3 regions of the Stieleria sp. JC731 genome follow, and region 1 is predicted to be linked to each of the others. Evidence: riboswitches for the same ligand, from Rfam matches in the RefSeq annotation. Region 1 holds a riboswitch; each other region holds the start of a gene.
The links. Region 1 has a riboswitch for cyclic di-GMP ahead of LOC67_RS06585 (hypothetical protein). Riboswitches for the same ligand answer to the same signal wherever they lie in the genome.
Positions count from the first base shown of each region.

Region 2: another riboswitch for cyclic di-GMP. It lies ahead of LOC67_RS00410 (Flp family type IVb pilin); the one in region 1 lies ahead of LOC67_RS06585 (hypothetical protein).
Region 3: another riboswitch for cyclic di-GMP. It lies ahead of LOC67_RS06230 (PleD family two-component system response regulator); the one in region 1 lies ahead of LOC67_RS06585 (hypothetical protein).

Region 1 covers NZ_JAJKFQ010000002.1:201,892-204,152, forward strand. Annotated here, with positions in the region: gene LOC67_RS06580 (pilus assembly protein TadG-related protein) at 1-289, opposite strand, end outside; gene LOC67_RS06585 (hypothetical protein) at 345-986, opposite strand; cyclic di-GMP riboswitch class I at 1,043-1,131, opposite strand; gene LOC67_RS06590 (endonuclease/exonuclease/phosphatase family protein) at 1,482-2,261, opposite strand, start outside.
Region 2 covers NZ_JAJKFQ010000001.1:122,177-124,437, forward strand. Annotated here, with positions in the region: gene LOC67_RS00405 (Flp family type IVb pilin) at 237-416, shown strand; cyclic di-GMP riboswitch class I at 983-1,063, shown strand; gene LOC67_RS00410 (Flp family type IVb pilin) at 1,206-1,385, shown strand; gene LOC67_RS00415 (prepilin peptidase) at 1,709-2,261, shown strand, end outside.
Region 3 covers NZ_JAJKFQ010000002.1:96,842-99,102, reverse strand. Annotated here, with positions in the region: gene LOC67_RS06240 (chemotaxis protein CheW) at 1-190, opposite strand, end outside; gene LOC67_RS06235 (hypothetical protein) at 281-505, opposite strand; gene LOC67_RS06230 (PleD family two-component system response regulator) at 588-1,025, opposite strand; cyclic di-GMP riboswitch class I at 1,093-1,174, opposite strand; gene LOC67_RS06225 (aminotransferase class I/II-fold pyridoxal phosphate-dependent enzyme) at 1,454-2,261, opposite strand, start outside.

The DNA.
Region 1 (2,261 bases):
AGTTTGCAACATTGGTTTGTGCTGAGGAACCGGCTTGGCCGCTAACAGCAGAATCGAACAATTCCCATGCACCTGACATCGCCGCCGCGTCTGCGGTCCGTTTGATCTCGGATCGTGAAACGCTAATGCGACCGAAATCAACCGCAACGGCGCTCATGATCAGCAAACCTGCGAGCAAGAAAACGCCGAACACGACGGCTGCCCCTTTGCGATGACGCTTGGGTAGGCGACGTCGTGCAGAAGGTGATAGTGGAACTTTAAACGCGTATTGAATGGATGAATGACTCACGGATCTATCTTGGGTTACTTGGTTTAGATTGAAGGCTTATGAAACCGGTGCAGGATTACTGCACGAACTGGTTCACAACGATCGTTTGCTGACTGCCATCGGTGCGAATCAAGCGAACGGTCTTCAAGCGAATCGATGCGACTCGGTTAGAACCGAACCCGATATCGACCGCAGCCAAGCTCTCAGCAGGTGTGTAGTCCTTCAAACTGTCGATGCCTTCGTCATCCATTTCGACCAAGTAGTCTGGGCCACCGAATACTCCCCATTGGTATCCGTATCCGTCTTTGACCGCGAACATCAATTTGTTGTTGAACACAGCCATTGCGCTGGTCCAACTGACGCGGTCATTGTCCCAAGCAAGCGTTTGGCTTACTCGGCTACGCTCTTCGTCTTGTGGCTGATCGCCAGTGAATGCACCGACGCGAAATCCACCGCTGGAATAGCCTTGCTCAGCGGCATAGTTCATCTGCAATTGGAAGTACAGATCTTCGCGTCCACCCTTTGGATACATAAAGAACGCGATCTGCGGCGAATTGATCGCCGGTTCTGGCTCATTGATGACCAGTTCCCAATCTTCTTCAACCAAGAAAACTTTCGGCTCCTCCGCCTGGGCGATCGAACCTAGAGCAAACAAGAAACACAAGCCCCCATAACAAAATGTGCGTGCAGCACCGCAAACTCTTGCAGCTTGTGACATGATGGTTCCCCAAATGTTTGAAATGACAAGGATGAACCAAGCCAAACTTGTTCCCTTTCGGTAGTCTGGCGATCCGTTCGCAACAGTCGCGAATGGACCCATAACTTTGCGTCCCACACTTGCATGTGGTTTGCCGTTTCGAGGGTTCGAATCGGGGAACCAGATGGATGGCTTGGTGTAGGCAACCCTATATCAATTCCGCACGGTAGGTCGCCCTAGAAGCATTTCTTGACACCAGTTTGGGTAAACGATTTTCTAGTTGTAACGATTACCCGGGGGGCTCCCATTAGCTTTTGCGGGACTCCCCTCTACCGGATTGGACAAACCTAAAAAGTATGCAGAAGGCAAGGCGATTGTGCGCCAAATTGAAGGCGATTTTGCCAAGGTGACCCAAAGGCACAGGCCACCGCGAAATCTAAGCCTAAGGATGAACCGCGATTACAGAGGTTTTGGCAACTCGCGAGGCCTGACGGTTTAGCCCAACCTTGATACTGATTAGCGCAGCTCTCGCGTGCGGCTGCTTGCCACCCCAGCGGATACTGATGCCGTCGCAGCAGGGCTTTCGAATCGCGAGAATTCAGCAAACAGAGGCAGGTGATCGCTGATGGAGTCCGCTTGCTCCGGCGAAAGCGAAAGATCTTCAGTAAAGCTGACAACACCGGTTCGCCCGGCGTATTCCGCGGTTACATTGCGATCGATCAGAATATGATCATTGGTTTTGCTGCGACTGACATTGGTTTTGATATCACCAGCAAGTGAGATCATCCCGTTGATCTGCGAGAGCTGCCCCAGGTGGTCCGGATCGACGTTCAAGTCTCCCATCAGGATGAAGTCTTCTTCCATTCGGAGTTTGAATTCAAAGTCGCGCACGCGATGAAAAACGCTTGCCAGAATGTTGATCTCGCTGTCCTGATCGTCCGGGTCCACTTTATCGGGGTCAGTATGAACATTGATCGCGGTGAATTGAAACGGGATCTGATCGCTCCCTGCTGGTAGCACCGTTTGGAATGACGCGACCATTGGTTCCCGGTACATCCGATCGCCACTATCGAGAACCACATAGGCACTGCCAGGGACAAATCGAATGCGCGTTCGGTTGTAGACAAACGCGTAGCACTCTTGCCGAGCTTCATTGCCAATCGGTTCGCTGATGACTGCCGAAAAAGCTCCACCAGATTGATTGAGCAAATCGATCAGTTTTTGCAGCGCCGCGCCGTCCTTCCCTCGAATCTCCTGTACTGCCACGAGATCGAATCGGCTGATGATCTGAGCCAG
Region 2 (2,261 bases), on a different contig from region 1:
GCTGGGGTGTCAAACTTCCGGCCCGGTGACTCGCGAAGGCAGTCATAAGCCAGTGCAATCGTTATGTTCGTTTCAACTCCATGCGAAAGTCAATTCGCGTCAAGGGATCAAGTCACTTTACCGGCGGTGGGTAGGAAACTGACATAGTTTCGATAGTGAGGGAGCTGCTGATCGGCCTCTGGTCGATCGGGTGCGGACCTCGACTTACCTTTGATTAAAAATTTTGGAGTTTGATAATGAAAAAGTTCGCCAATAGCATCGTTGAGTTTCTGAAAGAAGAAGATGGTCCAACTGCAGTTGAATACGCTGTGATGTTGGCTTTGATCGTCGTCGTCTGCCTGGCAGCCGTCGGAACGATCGGTACCGAATCGAACAAGAAGTTCCAAGAAGTCGGTGCCGCGATCTCGGCTAACTAACCGAGTGGCGCAGCTCTCTTTCGGGAATACCAACCCGGACATGCCCCAACGTCAGCAATGGCGTTGGGGTTTTTTGTTTGGGTCTGCGACGAATCACTTTTGCTGCGGTCTGAAAATCGTTTGTCACGTGACCAAAACAGTCAATGATGTGAAGCATTGGGGGTTTGGTCGATCTTCTATCTGAGCTGCACTGCGTGCTTGCGGTAGGTCGTGCTTGCGGTAGGCACTGAGCGGCAACCAACATTGTGGAGACTTGTTGATTGAAGCCAAAGTCCACAGCGTTGACGGCACCAGTTTCTTTGCGATTGCCTCCGCTTTGGTCTGAAAAGGTTCACCGTGCAAAGTAGCAATTCTGTGCATTCTTTCTCCCGCTGTCGGATGGAAAGGCCTCTTCAACCGCTACATCTGGTTTAACGGCAACGCCTTGGTAGCTGGAAAACTTTGTTTGAAGCGACTTTTTTGACACGTCCATTTCCTGACATAGGTTTCAGTCGAGAGCGGGTAACGAGGCCCGCTTCCGAGGACCAGACCAAAGACGGTCACCGCGGTCAACGGACAGCTTAATCCCCTGATAAAGGCAAACCGTTCGTAAGGGCGGGGCGCAAAGCAACGGGTCCTTATCACTTAAGGACAGCCGGGCTGCCGAGGGACGATCGCCAGATCACCGAGGCTTCAAGGAGACGTGGCTGCTTCTTTTTCGGGACCTTATTCACGTTGAATGGGCCCACTAAGACAACGTCGGAAGTCGGTTCTGAGAAGCAATCGGCTTTCACCCGTGGAGTTTGACTAATGAAAAAATTTGCAAATAGCATCGTTGAGTTCTTGAAGGAAGAAGATGGCCCAACCGCAGTTGAATACGCTGTGATGTTGGCTCTGATCGTCGTCGTCTGCTTGGCAGCTGTCGGAACGATCGGTACCGAGTCGAACAAGAAGTTCCAAGAAGTTGGAACGGCGATCGCCGCTAACTGATCTGGTTCTTGGCGGCCTTGTGGTTTGCCAATAACTGTTTGAGAGATTCTCGACGTCTGATCGGTGAAACGCCAAAACCTTTCACCGGTCGCGTCGAGTTCTTTTTGCGCAACAGAATAAACATGAACTATCCACTGCTTCCCGCTGACGCGACCGAACATGTATGGCAGCTCACATGCTGTTTCATCACGTTGCTATTCGCGATGTTCAGCTGGGTTTTGGGTCCGCGTTGACGTCAATCCACTGACATTGCCCCACGCCCGATCGAAGCACGCCCACAACCACCTACCAAATACAAATTGTTCGCTACGGGGAGTTTCTTCATGGATACGCTAATCCAAGGAATCACAGAGAACTGGACTGTCTGGTTCGTCACTGTTGTCTTGATCGTGGCAGCGGTCATCGATGGCAAGATTCTGAAAGTGCCAAACTGGTTGACCTTTCCATTCATCATGTGTGGTTGGATCAATTGCACGCTCGAAGGTGGCGCGGCCGGTTTGGGCTACAGCTTGCTAGGAACCTTTGTCGGCATGATGTTGTTGCTGGTTCTTCGCAATGTTGGCGGCATGGGCGGCGGTGATGTGAAACTGCTGATGGGTGTCGGAGCTTGGTTGGGAACCGTCGTTACCTTGTATGCCTTTGCCGCGACCGCAATCGTCGGCGGGATTATGGCAGTTGTCATGGTTTGGAAGAGCGGTGAGTGGACAAAGCACTACGCCCAAGGCATGCAAATTTTGGAAGAATGGAAAACAATTCGTAAGCCATCGGAGCTATCGAAGATCGCCCGTGAGCGAAAGCCGACCATGTATCTTCTCCCATACGGAATTCCCATGGCAATCGGCTCAATTCTCTATTTTGCCTACGCGGGAATGTTGG
Region 3 (2,261 bases), 110 kb from region 1:
TCACCGGTAAAAACTCACTTCGCAAGTTTCCGATCCCGAACAGTGACGGATGGCTAAGAGGAACCGGGACGATGTTCGGCATGATGGTGACTTCGCGAACTGTCGTCGCGGGCAATGCAAAAATCGCATCACCACAACGAAACATGCAGTGTTTATCGCTAAGGTTCTCGATGCGAGATCGATTGGTCATTGAGCTATCCATCATGTTTTTTTATTCAGACTATTTCGTTTGTTGTCACGGGATCGTCGCTCCGGTTAAGCGAACACACGTTTGAGCACGTTATTGCGTGCGGCCACGAAGTCCTTGCAAAGCCCGGAGGGCGTCGGATGCCTCTGCCGTGATGTTGTCTGTCGGTTGTCCTGTAAGTTCGTTGATTCGTCGCAGAATTTGAGACGAAAACTGATCAAGTTCCTGTTCCCAGGCGTCCAAGGTTTCGATGGTTAACTCGAAATCCTCGTGTGAATTTTTGCCTTGGGAGCCGGATGCCATAGGGTTGGTAGCCATTGGGTTGTTCATTTGCATTACCGTCGCTTGTGGCGCATCGCGACATCGCACATCAGAGTTCAACGAGGGAGCAACTACCGCTTTAACGGGCGTTTGCTCTTTGGCTGATCAATGTGGCGACTGTCTTCAGCAGCAATTCAGGTTCTGTTGGTTTGGACAAAAAGGCGCCGAGTTCTTCACCTAAAACGGATAGGTGAGGTTCTTCGGCACTGGTCAGGAAGATCACTGGAGTGCGGCTTTCCCATGTCGGGTTGGCCAACAATTCGTGACAGACCCCATACCCATCTAACTCGGGCATGTTGATGTCCAAGACAACCAGATCTGGGTGCTCGGTTAATGCACAAGAAACGGCTTGGCGACCGTCCTCGGCTAGCAGCACTCGATAGCCCGCTTCACGCAAAGTGCGATCGATCAAACGAAGCACGGTCATGCTGTCGTCGGCGACAAGAACCGTGTGCGTTTCTTGTGGGCTAGCGGTGGACCGGTCGGGCGCATTGGCCGACGGTTGCGTAGCGGTCATGGATAAGACTCCGGTATCGGCGTGCCCATGGTGATCCATGCGCCGACACTGTGCGTGGGGGATTTCGTTCGGTGGCGCGGCCATCTCCCGTTTCGAGAGATCCGTCACTTTGCGTGCACGACCTCGCGGTCGGCTTGCCTTTATCGCGAGCCCCGGACACCGCCGGATTACTCACTGAGTATCCCCGAGGCGCTTGCGCATTCTCGTCGCGCAGCCCGGGGCACTCTGGTGAAGGGTTGGTCACTGACACCAATAGTCAAGCGAAACCAACAAAACAGGTCTACAAAATCCACCCGGTAGCCCATGGCCATTGCGAAGGAGAGGCGTAACTGCTGGTGGACGAAGTGATTAGGGCTTTTCGGGGCCGACGTTGGGAGATGGTCTGCCGCTTCAGAAGCAACCGAAATACGCGTCTGAGGCACACGAAATTATGAGATTCTGGACTTCAAAACGTTGATCAGTCGGTCCAACATTTCTGACTGATGAGCCGCGGACAAGGAAACGCGAAGTCGCGAGGTTCCCTCAGGGACGGTTGGCGGACGGATGGCAGGGACGTAGAAGCCTTGCTGGAGAAGCAAATCCGAAAGCTGCATGGCATCGGAGTCTGAGCCGACAACGATAGGGACGATCGGGACCTTGGTTTCAATCGGATCGCTGGTTCGTCCCAAGGCGGCTCTGAGTCGCTGGGAATGCTGACAGACGATGGACCTGCGCGATTTCAACTCGTCTCGGATTCTAAAAAAATGGGCCGCCGCATCGACCGCTAGTGGAGACAGCGCGGTGCTGAAGATCAGTGGCCGGCAATGATTGACTAAATAGTCTGAAATGATCTTGGGGCCGACAACGAAACCTCCCTGGCTGCCAATTGCTTTGCTAAGCGTGCCGAGGCGTATCGCTATCCGGTCTTTCACATCAAACTCTTCACAGGCTCCCGAAAGGTGTTCGCCCAACACACCTGTTCCATGAGCTTCATCGACGATCATGGTGGCTTCGAATCGTTCGGCAACATCGACCAAGTCAATTAGTGGAGCCACATGGCCATCCATACTGAAGACCGCTTCGCTTACGATCCAAACACGTTTGTATTGTGAACGCTTTTGCTGCAAAGTCGTTGCAATAAAGTCGACGTCACGATGTGGATAGACCAAGCATTCTGCGCGACTCAAGCGACAACCGTCAATCAATGACGCATGATTTAGACGGTCACTCAGGATCAGATCGCCTTCGCGGCAAAGC